DNA from 4 places in the Lysinibacillus sp. OF-1 genome. Region 1 is predicted to be linked to each of the others. Evidence: riboswitches for the same ligand, from Rfam matches in the RefSeq annotation. Region 1 holds a riboswitch; each other region holds the start of a gene.
The links. Region 1 has a riboswitch for thiamine pyrophosphate ahead of thiW (energy coupling factor transporter S component ThiW). Riboswitches for the same ligand answer to the same signal wherever they lie in the genome.
Positions count from the first base shown of each region.

Region 2: another riboswitch for thiamine pyrophosphate. It lies ahead of thiC (phosphomethylpyrimidine synthase ThiC); the one in region 1 lies ahead of thiW (energy coupling factor transporter S component ThiW).
Region 3: another riboswitch for thiamine pyrophosphate. It lies ahead of thiT (energy-coupled thiamine transporter ThiT); the one in region 1 lies ahead of thiW (energy coupling factor transporter S component ThiW).
Region 4: another riboswitch for thiamine pyrophosphate. It lies ahead of thiM (hydroxyethylthiazole kinase); the one in region 1 lies ahead of thiW (energy coupling factor transporter S component ThiW).

Region 1 covers NZ_CP102798.1:879,219-883,612, reverse strand. Annotated here, with positions in the region: gene NV349_RS04060 (ABC transporter substrate-binding protein) at 1-516, shown strand, start outside; gene NV349_RS04055 (MFS transporter) at 745-1,941, shown strand; TPP riboswitch at 2,008-2,115, shown strand; gene thiW (energy coupling factor transporter S component ThiW) at 2,207-2,707, shown strand; gene NV349_RS04045 (VWA domain-containing protein) at 2,931-4,394, opposite strand, start outside.
Region 2 covers NZ_CP102798.1:245,391-249,784, reverse strand. Annotated here, with positions in the region: gene thiC (phosphomethylpyrimidine synthase ThiC) at 180-1,958, opposite strand; TPP riboswitch at 2,104-2,218, opposite strand; gene NV349_RS01135 (AEC family transporter) at 2,297-3,226, opposite strand; gene NV349_RS01130 (methyl-accepting chemotaxis protein) at 3,338-4,394, opposite strand, start outside.
Region 3 covers NZ_CP102798.1:4,027,547-4,031,940, reverse strand. Annotated here, with positions in the region: gene NV349_RS19820 (AAA family ATPase) at 1-495, shown strand, start outside; gene NV349_RS19815 (hypothetical protein) at 537-659, opposite strand; gene NV349_RS19810 (magnetosome magnetite crystal formation protein family) at 715-1,038, opposite strand; TPP riboswitch at 1,166-1,273, shown strand; gene thiT (energy-coupled thiamine transporter ThiT) at 1,410-1,970, shown strand; gene map (type I methionyl aminopeptidase) at 2,132-2,887, shown strand; gene NV349_RS19795 (TspO-related membrane protein) at 2,921-3,634, opposite strand; gene NV349_RS19790 (polyphosphate kinase 2 family protein) at 3,833-4,394, shown strand, end outside.
Region 4 covers NZ_CP102798.1:3,483,614-3,488,007, forward strand. Annotated here, with positions in the region: gene sppA (signal peptide peptidase SppA) at 1-966, opposite strand, end outside; gene mbcS (acyl-CoA synthetase MbcS) at 1,133-2,734, opposite strand; TPP riboswitch at 2,925-3,022, shown strand; gene thiM (hydroxyethylthiazole kinase) at 3,115-3,882, shown strand; gene thiD (bifunctional hydroxymethylpyrimidine kinase/phosphomethylpyrimidine kinase) at 3,870-4,394, shown strand, end outside.

The DNA of each region.
Region 1 (4,394 bases):
CTCGGATATTCCTTGAACTCACTAGACAATCAGGAACTACGTAAGGCTACTGATAAATTAATCACACTTGCACCAAATGTAAAAGCCATCATTGGAGATGAAATTACACCATTAATGATCAACAATGAGGCCACTGTAGCCCTTACTTGGTCTGGGCAAGCAGCAGATATGATGTATGAAAATGAGGAGCTAGACTTTGCTGTACCTGAGGAAGGCTCGAATTTATGGTTCGATAATATGGTCATCCCTAAAACATCGAAAAATATCGACGGTGCCCATGCCTTTATCAATTTCATGCTAAGTGCTGAATCGGGTGCACAAAATGCCGATTATGTAGGCTACTCTACGCCTAATATCGCTGCTATGGACTTAATGGATGAAGAAGTTGTTTCTGATGAACGCTACTATCCTTCTGAAGAACAACGCGATACATTAGAAGTTTACAAAAATTTAGGACCAGACTATTTAGGGAAATATAATGAATTGTTTTTAGAATTTAAAATGAGTATTCGTTAAAGCATATAAAGGTCTATCGATGAATTTTTATTTTGTCGATAGACCTTTTTCTATTATCTTCCTGCTTCTGGCAGCACCTCACCTATTGTCTGTTTATTCTTTTCTACATCGTGGATTGGTATTGCTGCACTAGCAGGTATGTTTCATTTCAGACTTTCAACCGATATGATGATAGGATATCTTATGATAGACTTTAGTATATTTGATTATAAAAAGGGGGTTCATTCGATGACCCAGCAGAAGTCCAATAAGGCGGCTTTATATATTTTAATGTTTAATATGTTTATCGCAATGGGGAGTATTGGAATTATTATTCCTGTCATGCCAGAGTATTTAAAAATATTCGGTGCAGCAGGACAAGTTCTAGGTATGCTAATTGCAACGTTCGCCTTAGCTCAATTCGTATTTTCTCCAATTGCTGGGAATCTTTCGGATCAGTATGGTCGGAAAAATTTAATTATTTTCGGTCTTATTGTGACAGGTCTTGCACAAATCGGTTTTGGCCTAGCCACAGACGTCTGGATGCTATTTTTAGCACGCTTTTTAGGCGGTCTAGGTTCCGCATTTGTTGCACCTCCTATTATGGCATTTGTAGCTGACGTTACTACCTACGAGGAACGTGGAAAAGGTATGAGTATGTTGGGTGCTGCTATGTCACTTGGCTTTATGATAGGGCCAGGAATAGGTGGTTTCTTAGCAAAGGTTAGTTTACATTTTCCATTTTTCACGGCAGGAGTTGCTGCCATACTAGCATCTGTTTTATCTTATTTTTTATTACCATCTACTAAACCAAACACTTCACATGACAAGCAAAAGCAAGAAAATCTGGCGAAGCAAATGGCTCGTTCCATACATATGCCTTATTTCGTTATGCTCATTATCATGCTCGTGTTCTCGTTCGGAATTGCCAACTTCCAAACAACCTTGTCATTATTTGTGACAGAAAAGTTTAATTACACACCCGTAGATATTGCGATTATTTTAGTTGTCGGTGGTGCTTTTGGGGTAGTTGTACAAATGTTTGTGATTACACCACTTTTTAATCGCTTTGGTGAAATGAAAGTTGTGTTAGTCAATTTATTTATTGCATCTGTTGCTATTTTCTTAATATTGTTTGTATCTGGCTTCGCTCTTATATTAGTTGTAGCAACTATTTTCTCTACAGCAACAACACTAATTCGTCCTGCTGTAAATACACTAATTTCAAAGCTTGCAGAGAAAGAACAAGGGTTTGCTGCGGGCTTGAATAATGCTTACATGAGCCTTGGCAATATGATTGGACCAGCCTTAGCAGGTTTACTATTTGACTGGAATATGAACAGTCCATATATTTTCGGATCTATCATATTATTAGCCTGCTTCTTCCTTGCACTCATCTGGACATTGAAAAAAGCACCTCATCTAATGCATCCTGATACGAAATAGTCAGAAAAATCATTGACTATTTTTAACATTATGTTACAGTAATGTTGGTTAATAAAATTGAATGATATTTACCACTAGGGGAGCCTTTAAAAGGCTGAGACGTATATGATGATGTACGGACCCTTTGAACCTGATCTAGTTCATACTAGCGGAGGGAAGTGGCGCTACTTGCTATTGTCATTGTCTATGCAAGGCCGCTTCCTATTGTTTAAAGGAAGCGGCCTTTTAATTTCCCTCATGATTTTATTCAAGAGGAGTGAACCTTATGTCAATTCGTAAAATGACAATCATGGCTTTATTAGTAGCGATTGCTGTAGCAGGATCTACCTTTGTATCCATACCAACAGGCATCGCACGTGCCTACCCCATTCAGCATGCTGTTAACGTAATAGGAGCTATTATACTAGGACCCGTGCCAACAGTTCTAGTTGCCTTTGTGACAGCCATCATTCGTATCTTTACTGGTACAGGCTCTCTTTTAGCGATTCCTGGTAGTATTATTGGTGCATTGTGTGCGGCCCTTGCCTACAAATACAGTAGAAAACCATGGCTAGCAGGATTCGGCGAAGTTTTTGGCACTGGTATTTTAGCTTCACTTATTGCCGTACCCTATGCAAAATTGCTTATGGAGACATCCGTAGCTGCATTATTCTTCATGCCAGCCTTTTTAACATCAAGTACCATCGGGGCCATCTTAGGTGTTATGGTAGCTAGTACTTTGCGAAAATCGGTACTAGTAAAGAGTTTTAATTCTTCGCTTTATTGAGTGGTGCTGAGTGCTTTTTGATTTTGGAAATTCTTTAAGATGTGCGAGAAGATTCCTTTTCTAGTCTTTGAGCGGGGTTCGTTTCTTTATGAGCGTCTCTCTCCCCTGAGAAGCACTTTTCGAAGGCTGCACTTTGTCAATCACCTTTGCACCATTTTTTAAAACCTCAAAGCATTCAAAAAAGCAGTGCAAAATGGAATGATTTTGCACTGCCTTCACTCTATTATGATCGTTTTTTCATACCCTTTAATAGCTGGGCTACGTTCGTATCTTCTGCTTGTACAGGTTTCTCCTCAATTGGCTGCTCTTTTTTATTCGTTTTTGTTAAGAAACTCCACCCAAAACGTCTTATGGTAATATCCATAAAGAATAGAAGCATACTTGCTAAAAGAAGCCATGTAGCAATGTTTTGTCGATCCGCTCCTTTGGTTGTAAAGTCACGGAACACATCTTGTGGTTCTTTTAAAACGGCTCCCCCTGTTTGATTTGTTAACTCTTCAATCAGTTTTTCATTAACAGGGAGCAGTTCATACTCAGCACTATAAGGAACACTTAGACCTGCCTGATAAATGGCCTGCTGCTCATCCGCTATACGGAAGAAAATCAATCCAGGTTCGGCCTGTACAACAGCTCGAACTTGGGAGGCTGAAATGGTTTCTAACTGTGTTTCTAACTCCTCCCCTGCTTCATTAACCGCTACAATGTCTAAAAATGCGGCTTCATTTGTAGGGTCTGTAATCATAAAGGAGCCATCAGCTTCTAATCTCACATCATAGGCAACATCATTATAGCTTGGCAACATTTGTGAAATAAGCGTCTGCCAAAATGTTCCCCAGTCCTGCCATCTTGCCCAATCTCCTGTCCATTTACCCGTTGAATCGGATGTAAAAGCAAATGTTTTACCGAGTCCATATTGCCATTGTGCTAACACAGGATCTTCCTTCTCACTTTCTGCAATTACGGTTGTCCCTTGCTTAGCTGTCGTTCCAATATAAGCATTCATTTGAGGGACGCCATTGGCAAATAGCGAATTCCATCCTGCGGCATTATAAATTGCTGGATAAAACGGATTATCCTCAATATAGGTGCGAGAAATCATAGCTGTTTCACGAGATAAAATAGAAGGAATGGTTTGTTCATCAATGACATCATAGAACCGTCCACTACCCATATCACTAAGTGCTTCGAGTAAGTTAGCATCAGCATCTTGTCCAATCGCTACTGTTGATAAAGTGATACCATTTTCTTTTCCCTCAGCAATTAAATCCTCATAATTCCCAGACTGTGATTGCCCATCGGTTAAAAGAATAATATGTTTACGTTGAAGCTTTAAATCGGCGAGATTTTCATAGGCTTTAGCTAATGAACTATAGATTTCTGTTCCGCCTCCTGGTGTTACTGATAGAATGGTATCCACTGCCTCTTCTTTACTTTTAAGAGGCGCGGTTTCTATAATTTCCCAAGGACGATCATCGAAGGCGATAAAGCCTAATGTATCCTCATCTCGTAGCATTTCAACAGAACGTGCCGCTGCTTCCTTAGCTAGCTCTAGCTTCGAGCCATGCATACTGCCAGAACGATCCAGCACTATGACTAGCCCTAATGAAGGTAATTGCTCCTTGCCCTTAATTTCCATCTCCACAGGCAATAACGTTTCAATTGGCGTTTTAAAATAGCCTCCTAAACC
Region 2 (4,394 bases), 630 kb from region 1:
TGATTGGAGTGGAGCGAGCGTAAGTGAGTGAAGTGGCTCATCGGACGCCCCTGGAAAGGGCGCTGGCGGAACGGAAATCAACCTCTCACCTTGCAAATTTGCTTTTTCTGCCGTTGACATCATCTTTTTTCAACAACATGAAAGGCTTATGTCTATACTTTGATATAAGCCTTCCTTCATTATTGATAAATCTGACTCCCCGCTTTTTTAAACTCCTCTGCCTTTTCCTGCATACCTTGATGAATAGCTTCAGTCGTATTTAAATCTTTTTCTTTAGCATAATTACGAATATCCTGTGAGATTCTCATACTACAGAATTTAGGGCCACACATTGAGCAAAAGTGCGCTGTTTTCGCCCCCTCTGCTGGAAGCGTTTCGTCATGATATTCAACCGCACGTTCTGGATCTAATGATAGATTGAATTGATCACGCCAGCGGAATTCAAAGCGTGCTTTTGACAATGCATCATCCCGTTGTTGTGCACCTGGGTGTCCTTTCGCTAAATCAGCTGCATGGGCAGCAATCTTATAAGTAATAACTCCTACTCGAACATCCTCACGATTAGGTAAGCCAAGATGCTCCTTCGGTGTCACATAGCAGAGCATCGCTGTACCAAACCAGCCAATCATCGCTGCACCAATAGCTGAGGTAATATGGTCATATCCTGGCGCAATATCTGTTGTTAATGGGCCCAATGTATAGAAAGGCGCTTCCTTACAAACTTCTAATTGCTTGTCCATATTCTCCTTTATCAAATGCATCGGTACATGACCTGGCCCCTCTACCATCACCTGAACATCATGCTTCCAAGCGATTTGTGTTAATTCACCCAGCGTTTCAAGCTCTGCAAATTGGGCCTCATCATTGGCATCTGCAATGGAACCTGGGCGTAAGCCATCTCCTAAAGAAAAAGCAACATCATATGTCTTCATAATTTCACAGATTTCCTCAAAATGTGTATAAAGGAAATTCTCTTGATGATGAAATAAACACCACTGTGCCATAATTGAACCACCACGTGACACAATGCCTGTTACACGATTTGCTGTAAGAGGTACATAGCGTAAAAGAACACCCGCATGTATCGTGAAATAATCAACCCCCTGCTCTGCTTGCTCAATGAGCGTATCACGATAAACTTCCCACGTTAAATCCTCGGCTATGCCATTTACTTTTTCTAAAGCCTGATAAATGGGCACCGTTCCCACTGGCACTGCAGCATTTCGAATAATCCATTCTCTCGTTGTATGAATATGTTTACCAGTCGAGAGATCCATAATATTATCGGCACCCCAGCGTGTAGCCCATGTCATTTTCTCAACTTCTTCTGCTATTGACGACGACACCGCGGAATTTCCAATGTTTGCATTGATTTTCACATGGAAGTTGCGACCAATAATCATCGGCTCTGCCTCAGGGTGATTAATATTAGAAGGCATAATAGCCCGACCTGCTGCAATTTCTGAACGAACAAATTCAGGATCCATGTTTTCACGTATCGCCACAAACTCCATTTCCGGCGTTATCATTCCATTTCGTGCATAGTGAAGCTGTGTTACATTTTTACCCCTTTTTGCACGTAAAGGCTTCCGCTCCAATTCAGGGAAAACATTTTCTTGAATGCGCGGATCATCAACACGACGAAAACCGTTATCCTCAGGTTTAATCGTACGCCCCTCATATTCCTCAACATCTCCTCTTTCTTCTATCCATGCACGTCGCAAAGCAGGCAGACCCTTTGTAATATCAACGTGATAATTCGGATCTGTGTATGGACCACTCGTATCATATACTCGAATAGGGGCATTTTTTTCATCCCCAAAGCTACCAGTCGTTGGGCTTAATGCGATTTCACGCATAGGTACTAAAATATCTGGACGTGATCCTTCCACATACACTTTTTTGCTTCCTTCAAAGCTAGACATAATCGTAATGTTCTTTTCACTAACTACTGACATGAGCTACTTCTCTCCCTTAAATGTAATTTGATACAAGGACCGAAAATCTAGCTCACTCCAACAAATAAAGAAAGGCCGAATCCAAAATATTTTTTTGGATCCGGCCATGAATGTAAAGGTCTAGTAATTGCACACGACATACGATGCAATAGCTTCTTAACTTTCCCACGCTGGTATGAGCCAGATCAGGTCCAAAGGGTCAAGAAACTTCTAAGCGTTTCCCTCTCAGCCTGACTCATCAGACTCCCCTAGTTAATACTATTTAGTTTGATGCTAGTGTAGCAGATATTTCTAAGAGATGGAAGTTTTCCATTCAATATTTTAAAATTTTCATCCAACTAAGTAAATAATACTTCCGCAAGATAAATCACGATCGTTACTGTTAGACAGCTCACAATGGTTGAAAATAAAACAGTTTGCGCAGCTGTAGCTGATTCCACATCGTATTCTAATGCTAGACTAGAGCTATTGCGAGATGTTGGGAAGGCACTGGCTATAAACAGAGATTGTGCGACAACTCCATCTAACCCCAATACATAAATAATGACCAATGCTACAGCTGGTCCGATAACTAATCTTGTAAAACAGCTAACAAAAACAGTTTTATTAAACATAGATTTGATTTCAAGCTGTGATAATTGTGCGCCTAATGTAATTAAGGCTACAGCAATAAATCCATCTGCGACATGCTCTACAGGTATTTTGATAAACTCCGGTATACCAATATTAAAATAGTTCATAGCGACACCAATAATTAGCGCATGAATAATGGGCATTTTAAAGAAATCTTTGATGATTGTCATACCCGATTTCGTAGAGGAAATTAAATTGTACAAACCATATGTATAAGTTGTCATATTTTGAAATATAACGAGCATGACCTGAATGGCTACACCAATAGGTTGTGTTACAAAAATCATTTGGGCCACTGGAATACCATAATTTCCAGAGTTAATGAGCACAACACTATTTTTAAAGACGGCTGCCTCCGTTTTGGCCAAACCAAGCCCTTTCGCTAAAAAATGACTGAGTATCATTTGACTCCCAATAAAAAGCACAATAAATAACCCGACTTCTCCCAGAACAGACAGCTCTACACGTGTTTCATATAAATTCACAAAAACAGCGGCTGGCATAAAGCAATATGTAATAAGCTGAGACAATGCTTTTAAGTTAAAACGAAATTTCTTTTGTAGTATAGCGCCAAGTACAAGCAACACTAAAATAGGTGCAACAATTTGAAAGAAAATCATTCCGAGATACATCATATTGATGACCCCCTTCCCTTCATTATAGTAGTGCTGAATGGCTAACAGGTCAATGTCTCTTCCCTTCACCATTAAGAAAGACTGCCTATATATTTTAGGCAGCCTTTTTCTTTACGCTAGCTTAAATCGATTTACGACTTCTTGCAGTTCATTTGATATATCATTCATATTTTGAATAGACTCTGCTACTTTTTGTAACTCTGCTTGTTGATCCATTGCAGAAGCACTTACTTGTTCAGCAGAGGCAGCTGTTTCCTCTGAAATAGCAGATATACTTTGAATGGCCATAATTGCTTGATTTTTATGCTCTAACATACTAGATAGCTTACTCATTAGTTCACTAATGGAAGCTGCAATTGAACGTGACAAGTCACTGCTATCTTTAAAGGCCATTTGTGTGCTTTGTACGGACTCATTTTGAGAATGCATTAAATCTGCATTCGAAGCAATAACAGCTACTGTTTGTTGGGAATTTTCGAGAATACTTTCTACCGTACTCTTAATAATTTCTGTTTCATTTTTAGATTGCTCTGCTAGCTTTCTTACTTCCTCTGCTACTACTGCAAACCCTTTTCCATGTTCGCCAGCACGAGCTGCCTCGATACTTGCATTTAAAGCTAACAAATTCGTTTGCTCTGTAATGCTTTGAATAGAAGCGATGATTTGATTAATATTGGCAATGTTAGAAGCTAATGATTCCATTTGCTGTTGAATACGCCCATTCATCTCATTTGTTTCTATATTATGTTCACGTAAACTATTAACCTCATGCAATCCCTTTTCTGTCGTTGCACTTGTTTTATGAGATAGCTCATCCATCTCATTGGATAGTGACGTAATGGCATCAATCTGATCAGATAGATCCATCATTCGATAATTGGTTTCTTCAGTATCCTCTGATTGCTTCGATGCACCTTGTGCAATTTCATTGATTGCTACTGAAACCTCTTGACTTGAAGCTACTATTTCATTAAAGACCTCATGCACTTGATTAGAAGATTGGTTCAATAATGTCGTAGAATTTAGCACTGTTTGTATTGCACTATTGGTTTTATCCAGCATATTATTATAAGCCAGTGCAACTGCACCAATCTCATCAGACTTAATATATTTCTCCTCTACTCTTTGTGTTAAATCCCCTTCTGCAGCTGTTTCAATGGATGCACGC
Region 3 (4,394 bases), 1.6 Mb from region 1:
AAGCTGTCCTTTGAGCGATACATTCAAATTAATTACTTAGACCAAATTACCGATGCCGCTAATATTCGTCTTTATCACTTATCAAATGGTCAATTTGAGCTTAGACGTTCTGATAGACTAGAAAAGCATGCGAAGCAAAGTGGGCTTGGGCTTGATGTATATGATGCCTATACGGATCAATTACGTGATGTGAAAACATTATCCGGTGGCGAAAAATTTAATGCTTCCTTAAGTCTTGCTTTAGGAATGGCAGATGTCATTCAAAGCTTCCAAGGGAATATTCATATTGAAACCATGTTTATTGATGAGGGCTTTGGCTCGCTTGATGAGGAATCTTTGAATAAAGCAATTGATACATTAATTGCTTTACAGGATTCTGGTCGTATGATTGGCGTGATTTCTCATGTGCCTGAATTAAAATCGGCGATGCCAGCGGTCTTACATGTAGAAAAAACATTGAATGGACATAGTCAAACCCACTTTGAAGTGAAATAAATAAAAGGCGTATTTCCAAAACAAGGGAATACGCCTGCTGTTTATTTTTTTCGAGGGGTGGCTGTAGGTGTTGTCCCTTTTTTTGCAGCCATTACTTTTTTCACGATAGGAATAACAATAGGTGCTAATTTTACGGCGGTTTTCACAACATTTGATACTTTCATTCAAAAACAGCTCCTTTTACAATTACTACTACCTGTTTCGCTTAAAAATGAAACATTAACGAATAACACGAACAGCTTGAATAATATTCCATATTACAATTCCTAGTGAGACGATGGCATAAATGGCAAACGAAACGAACCAAATAATCAACATCTTATTATTGCCGGACGTTGGATCCAAATTAAATGTAGAAAAAACAAAGACAATAAAGAACAGAATGCCGAAAACAAAAGGAATTAAATGAGAGATAAGTGCACGAATTGAATGTCTTTTTACGTCACTATCTTTCGTAATAATGTACACAATTAATGGGACGATAAAAGGGGCGAAGAAAATACTTAAATAACTAAAGGCAGATAAAATTTTTTGGTTCTCCATAGTTGTACCTCCTTTTTTAATATTTACGCATGAAAAACAGCAAAGTTTCAAAAAAATAATATATGGAAGAGGTTGTAATCCTTCTATCCTTTGCGTACAATGAGAATGTTCAAATAAATTCAGATGTAACGACCACAAGGGGAGCTGATGATGTCAGCTGAGACTGGGCACGTAATGCCTTGACTCTTTGAACCTGTAAGTTAACGCTTGCGTAGGGATGTGGATAGAAACCGACACTAGTACGATGTGAGGCTCTGTCCTGGCATCGTTTTTTCATTCTTGAGGGAATAAAAAGGTGTCAGAAAGAGACATATCAGCGCATTTCTATTCCTGCTCTTGTATCCTACATCGGAACAAAGGAGAGAATATATATGGACAAAAAAAGACTATTAATGCTTGTGGAGATTGCGATATTTGCAGCAATCGCTCTTGTGCTTGATCAGGTTTCCTTTAAAGTATGGGCACAAGGTGGTTCTGTTAGTCTAGTCATGGTACCTATTATGTTAATAGCATTTCGCTGGGGCTTAGTAGCTGGGCTAACAACTGGATTACTCGTAGGTGTAATGCAAACCATGTTTGGTGCTACGATTGTGCACTGGCTACAAGGATTCCTTGATTATGGTGTTGCTTTCACAGTTGTAGGATTAGCGGCGGTTGTGCGTGGACCCGTGTTGGCGGCTGCCAAAAATGCCAACAAAACAAAAATGGCACTTTACATTATATTAGGTACGGTGCTTGCGGGCTTTTTACGATATGCAGCCCACACGATGGCTGGCGCTGTATTTTTTGCAGAATATGCTGGCGATCAAAATGCATGGATCTATTCCATCATCTATAATGGTACATATATGCTACCAGCAACTATTTTAACGGCAATTGTAGGCGTTCTTTTATTCACAGCTGCTCCACAATTAATGCAAAGAAAAGCATAAAACATGCCCCTCACATTTGTGAAGGGGCTTTTTTGTCGCAAATAACTCTTTGCGCACTTCGCAAAGTAAGGAAGCATACAATATTTAAAGCGTTTATCGTTATACGCATAACAAGTTATGTTATATTAAAGTATAGATATTAGATGAAAGGGACGTTATACATGATTGTAAAAACGCAAGAAGAGATTGAAGCTTTTAAAAAAATAGGACGCATTTGTGCTGAAATTCGTGAAGCGATGAAAGCTGCCACAAAACCAGGTGTTACAACATTGGAGCTAGATGAAATTGCTGGCCGTATGTTTGCAGAGGCTGGCGCGATATCTGGTCCAAAGGGAGAATATGATTTCCCAGGGTATACATGTATTAGTGTCAATGAAGAAGTGGCGCATGGTATCCCCGGAAAACGTGTTATTCAAGAAGGGGATATTGTAAATATCGATGTTTCTGGTTCATTAAATGGCTACTTTGCTGACACTGGTATTTCATTTGTGGTTGGTGATGGCTATGAGGACAAAGAAAAGCTATGTCGCGTTGCCAAAAGCGCCTTTGATCGAGCAATGACAAAGGTAAAGGCTGGGTCTAAATTAAATCAAATTGGTAAGGCAGTTGAACGTGAGGCGAATGCTAATGGCTTAACTGTTATTATGAATTTAACTGGTCATGGTTTAGGTCAATCTTTACATGATGAGCCGAATCACATTTTAAATTACTATGATGCATGGGATTCTACAATTATGAAAGAAGGTATGGTGCTTGCGGTTGAACCGTTTATCTCAGCGAAGGCAGAGCATATTGTAGAAGCTGGTGATGGTTGGACATTCATTACACCTGATAAATCACTTGTAGCTCAAATTGAACATTCAGTCATTGTAACAAAAGATAAACCGATTATCCTAACATCATTAGACGAAGAATAGAATGCAATGAAATGAAAAATCCTGCTTACCAATTTATTTTTGGTAGGCAGGATTTTTTTTAATAAATAAAATACCAACAAAGAGAACACCACATAAAAAGAAGGCGGCGGTAGTGACAAGTAGCTCATCAAAACCATTATGTAAGGCGATTCCTATATAAGCCCAAATAAAAACACTAGGAAACAAAATATCAAAGTGATGGAAACGGATATGTAGCGCAAGTGCTCCACCTAATGTCAGCAAAATTACTGCCCAAAGAGGCGTACTAAGACCAAAGCCGTTCCAACCATAAGCCGTTAACGTAAAACTGATATTCGTAATAAAAATAAATGTCATCCATGCAAAATAAATGGAGAAAGGAATACGACCCGACATTGCTTTGTCATGAAGAGGGTACGTATTATACAACATAAATAAATACAAGACTAAGAGTAATGTAATGCCAAGTGAAACAATAAATAACTCATGATGCCATACGTATATCATCAATGCTTGCAATATATTTATGCAGCTAAAAAGCGCAGACTGTTTCATAGTTGTCTTTTTGATATTCATAACTAACCAATAACCGAGTAAAAAATAAATAAGAATCCAAATTACATGACTTACACTAACTGGTGCAAATACTACAGAAAAGCGATTAGCGATTTCTAGCATAGATTGACCGTTGATATTCACGAAAAAGGATGAAAAGGTTAGGATGAGTGAGACAAGATAAGAAATTGTCATCAAGATAAACCGAGGCATGTTTTCCTCTCCCTTCGTGTTAGATTTTATAGGGAAAAGACAAATAAGTATAGTACTGTCACTATTTTTATTATAACGGAAACTTTCAACAATGTATCGTGTTGTTTTGCTCGTAATATCTACAATTTACCATCTCAATAGGCATCCATATATTTCTTTAGTACAATAAGAATATCCAACCAAAAGGAGTGAAGTTTCATGGCACAAAATTTGAAAAACCTAGACCTATCCATTGAACTAGATAAAAAGATGTATAAAAAGAAATTAAAAGTACTCCAATATGAAATGTTAAATGCACAGCAGTTTTTACTAAAAAACAAAATAGGTTTAATCTTAGTATTTGAAGGAATGGATGCTGCTGGTAAAGGTGGCGCGATCAAACGATTGATTGAACGTGTAGATCCGCGCGGTTATGTGGTACACCCTATCTCAGCTCCACAGCCACATGAATTACGCTATAACTATTTACAAAGATTCTGGAGAAAACTACCGCAGCATGGACAAATCGCTATTTTCGACCGCTCATGGTATGGACGTGTACTAGTAGAGCGTATCGAAGGCTTTGCAACAAAGGATGAATGGTCTCGTGCGTATGAAGAAATTAATAATTTCGAGAAAATTTTAACTGCGGGAGATTACATAATTATTAAGTTCTGGCTACATGTTTCAGATGAAGAGCAATTAAAACGCTTTAAAGAACGTGAAGAAAACCCTTATAAATCTTGGAAGCTAACAGACGAGGATTGGCGGAATCGAGAAA
Region 4 (4,394 bases), 2.1 Mb from region 1:
CATAATTTTCATTAGCATTTTTTCTTCTGCAGATGGACCAAACATGGAGCCAATTTTCATCCCAACGTATGATTGCCAGCCTCCCATATCGTACGCATACTCAAATAAAGCAGCATCTTCCAGTCCATAATCTGCACGTAGAGCAGCGATGGCTGCTTCTTCATCACCAATTTCATCGATTAAACCTGCTTCAAGCGCTTTTGTGCCACCAAGAATACGACCATCTGCAACCTTCTTCACTTCTGCTTCAGACATATTACGTCCCTGCTCTACAATGTCTACAAATTCTTCATACGTTTCATTAATCATATCCTGCATCATTGCACGTTCTTCTGGTGTCACTTCACGCATTGGGCTTAGCATATCCTTATGCTCCCCTGATTTAAACGTTTCAAATTTAACACCTACTTTTTCAGCCAATGCTTGGTAGTTAATGGATTGCATAATGACGCCAATTGAGCCTGTTATTGTATCACGATGGGCAAAGATTTTATCTGCAGGTGCTGAAATATAATAACCACCTGATGCTGCCATCGAATCCATCGATACATAAATTGGAATTTGTCGTTCTTCTTTAATTTTTAGCAGCTTTTTATAGATTTCTGCAGATTCTTTCACACCACCACCTGGTGAATTGACGCTTAAAACAACGCCCTGTATCGAATCATCATACAAAATATTATCCAATTGCTCTAAGAAAAATGTATGATCATAGGCAACTGGTTGCCATAATGTACTTGAGCCGATATCTTGAATCGCTCCATCTACCTTTAAATAAGCAATTCGCTTATCAAAATTGTCCCCTTCAATGACATTTTCATATACATCTAAATTATTCCCAGCCATCAAACTATCAAAATTACCTAGGAAATCTGCTTTAAATAGGGCAAAAATGGTGTTAATTCCTAATGAAAATAGTAAAAGAACACCTGCGACTACTAAAGCAACCCACCTTTTTACATTCATGTCTTTCCGCCTCCTCAACACGTAATACGAATGACTTGCTTATTTGTTTCATTTTTTTGCAATAATATGCAAAAAGCTTGTTGCTATTTATTTCCTCATATTACCTTACCTAAAAAAATAAAAAAAATCAAAGTCCATACCTTTGCATGAACTTTGATTTTCGACATTATTTCCTAGGAAATGATGATGAATGGCATTGCTTTGTTTCTTGCTGTCGTAATTCAACTCGTCGAATTTTTCCAGAGGATGTTTTGGGTAGCTCTTCGACAAATTCAATAGCACGTGGATATTTATATGGGGCAGTCAATGATTTCACATGACTTTGAAGTGTTTGAATAAGTGTTTCATCACCAATTTCACCATTACGAAGAACAATAAATGCCTTTACAATATTTCCTCGAACTTTATCTGGACTGGCAATGACAGCAGCTTCTTTCACAGTTGGATGCTTCATCAAAGCATCCTCTACTTCAAAGGGACCAATTGTATAACCCGAGGAGATAATGACATCATCTCCTCGACCCTCAAACCAAAAGTAGCCATCTTCATCTTTGTAGGCACGATCTCCTGTTATATACCAATCACCACGGAATTGTAAATTTGTACGTTCAGGATCATTTAAATATTTTTTAAAGAGAGCTGGTGTTTCACGATGAACAGCAATATCACCCACCTCTCCCACTGCAACAGGATTGCCGAAATCGTTAATAATATTAACGGTGTTGCCAGGAGTAGGTTTTCCCATTGAGCCAACTCGCGCCTCCATCCCTACCATTGTACCAACAAGTAATGTATTTTCCGTTTGACCATAGCCATCTCGCACTTGTAAATGGAATGTTTCTGAAAATACGTTGATAACCTCACTATTTAACGGTTCACCTGCTGATACAGCTTGGCGAATTGCATGTAAATCATATGCGTGTAAATTTTCAAGTGATGCCATAAAACGATATTCAGTTGGTGTACAGCATAATACATTGATTTTGAATTTTTCAAGCATTGCCAAATAGGAAGCAGCATCAAATTTACCTTTGTAAACAAATGCAGTAGCACCACTGCCTAATGTAGCGAGAAAGGGACTCCATATCCATTTTTGCCATCCAGGTGCTGCTGTTGCCCAAACAATATCATTTTCTTGTACACCTAACCAATGTGGTGCTGTTGTTCGTAAATGAGCATAGCCCCAGCTGTGTGTATGTACCGCTGCCTTTGGGTTACCTGTTGTGCCGCTTGTATAGGCTAAAAATGCATTATCAGTACTTTTTGTCGGGGTCGGATTTATGTAAGTTGTAGGTTGATGGTGCATTTTTTCTAGTAAAGGCTGCCAAGGCTCATGTGCTTTCCCTATGACAAATTGCTGTATGCCCTGTAAATTTCCAACTTCATCAAATTGTTCAATATAGGGCTCATAGGCAACAACCCCTTTAGCATTGGCGTGATGAATGCGATACTCAATATCTTTTGTTCTTAACATTTCTGAGCTTGGAATGATGGTTAAACCTGCTTTTAATGCTGCAATATAAACAATATATGCTTCCACTGAGCGTGGTACCATCACTAAAATCACATCACCCTTCGTTAAACCTTGTAAGGTGAAAACATGTGCTGCTTGATTCGCTTTTTCCATCAAATGTGCATATGTAATAAATTGTACAGCTTGATTTTCTTCATAAATAATTAAAGCATTTTTCGTTGCATCCTGAGCATATTTTTCAATTTCCTCTGTTATGTTATACCATTCTGGTGCAACTAAATCTTGTCTTTTCATGGCAGATGCCCCCTTTTGCTATGACACATTATAAAACTCCTTTTTCAGTATTTTCAATGGTTTGCGCTTAATTTAGGTAAAGTCATGACAACTATCATACCTAGCTATATGGCATCAGTCACGTTTTGTCGATAGGAAAACTAGCTATTGAACACAAATGAAAAGTATGGTACATTTTGGTCAACTAAAAGCAAAATTGCAGGGGGACTCGAAAGAGTTGAGAAGGTAAAACCTGACCCTTTGAACCTGTTAGTTAATACTGACGTAGGGAGCAACAGACATCGATTTTTTCAGATGAAAGGCTCTTTTTCGTGTATTTTCACATAAAAAGAGCCTTTTTGCATGCTTACGTCCATCCACAAAGGAGGACTAAAATTAAAATGATATTTCAAACAATTCGTCAACAGCAACCACTTATTCATTGCATCACAAACTATGTGGTGGCAAATTTCCAAGCAAATGGTTTATTAGCATTAGGTGCTTCGCCCGTTATGGCTGACGATAGCCAAGAGGTTGAGGAAATGGTAGCAATGGCACAAGCATTATTAATTAATATCGGGACACTCAATACTCGCACCAAAAACGCCATGCTGTTAGCAGGAAAAAAAGCTAATGCACTTGGCATTCCAGTTATATTAGATCCAGTTGGGGCAGGGGCTACAACTTATCGCAAGGAAACCGTTCAATACTTACTTGAAAACATACAATTTGCCGTAATTCGCTGTAATATCGGTGAGCTTGCGGCTATAGCCAATGTAGATTGGCAACAGAAAGGTGTAGATAGTGGTCATGGCTCCATGTCACTGGAGACGGAAGCATTACTAGTGGCACAACGATATAATTGTATCGTTATTGTAACAGGTGAACGTGATCTTATAACAAATGGTGAGCATAGCCAGTGGATAGCTGGTGGCCACCCACAAATGACAGAGGTCACTGGTACTGGCTGTTTACTTAGTGCGCTTTGTGGTGCTGCCTATGTCGCAGGTAACAAGCCATACAACCAATTAGCAGAAACACTCACTTACTATAAAAAGGCAGCAGTACTAGCTTCTGCATTCACTGCAGATATCGGTGATTTTCAAATAGCTTTGCTTAATGCTATACATCGTTTATCAAAGGATGGTGAAGCATCATGCATATTGTAACGACGATTGCTGGATCAGATAGTGGTGGCGGTGCTGGTATACAGGCTGATTTAAAAACATTTCAGGAATTAGAGGTGTTCGGCACTTCCGTTATTACAGCTTTAACTGCACAAAATACAACAGGCGTGACAGGTGTTTTCCCCATTGACATTTCGTTTGTGGAAAAACAATTTCAAGCGTTAGTCGAAGATTTTCCGATTGCTGCAATGAAAACAGGCATGCTTTATTCCTCTGGTATTATCCAAGCCATCGCACGCATGATCGGTGAATTAAACATACCACTAATTGTGGATCCCGTGATGATTGCAAAAGGTGGAGAAAGCTTATTACAGCAAGAAGCTATTGAGGCGTTACGCTCATCTTTACTACCACTAGCTACGATTGTTACGCCAAATATACCCGAAGCAGAGGCTCTCACGGGGAGAACCATTCGCCATTTTGAGGATATGAAACAAGTGGCTCAAAGCTTTTTACAGCTAGGTGTACAATGCGTCATTGTAAAGGGTGGGCAT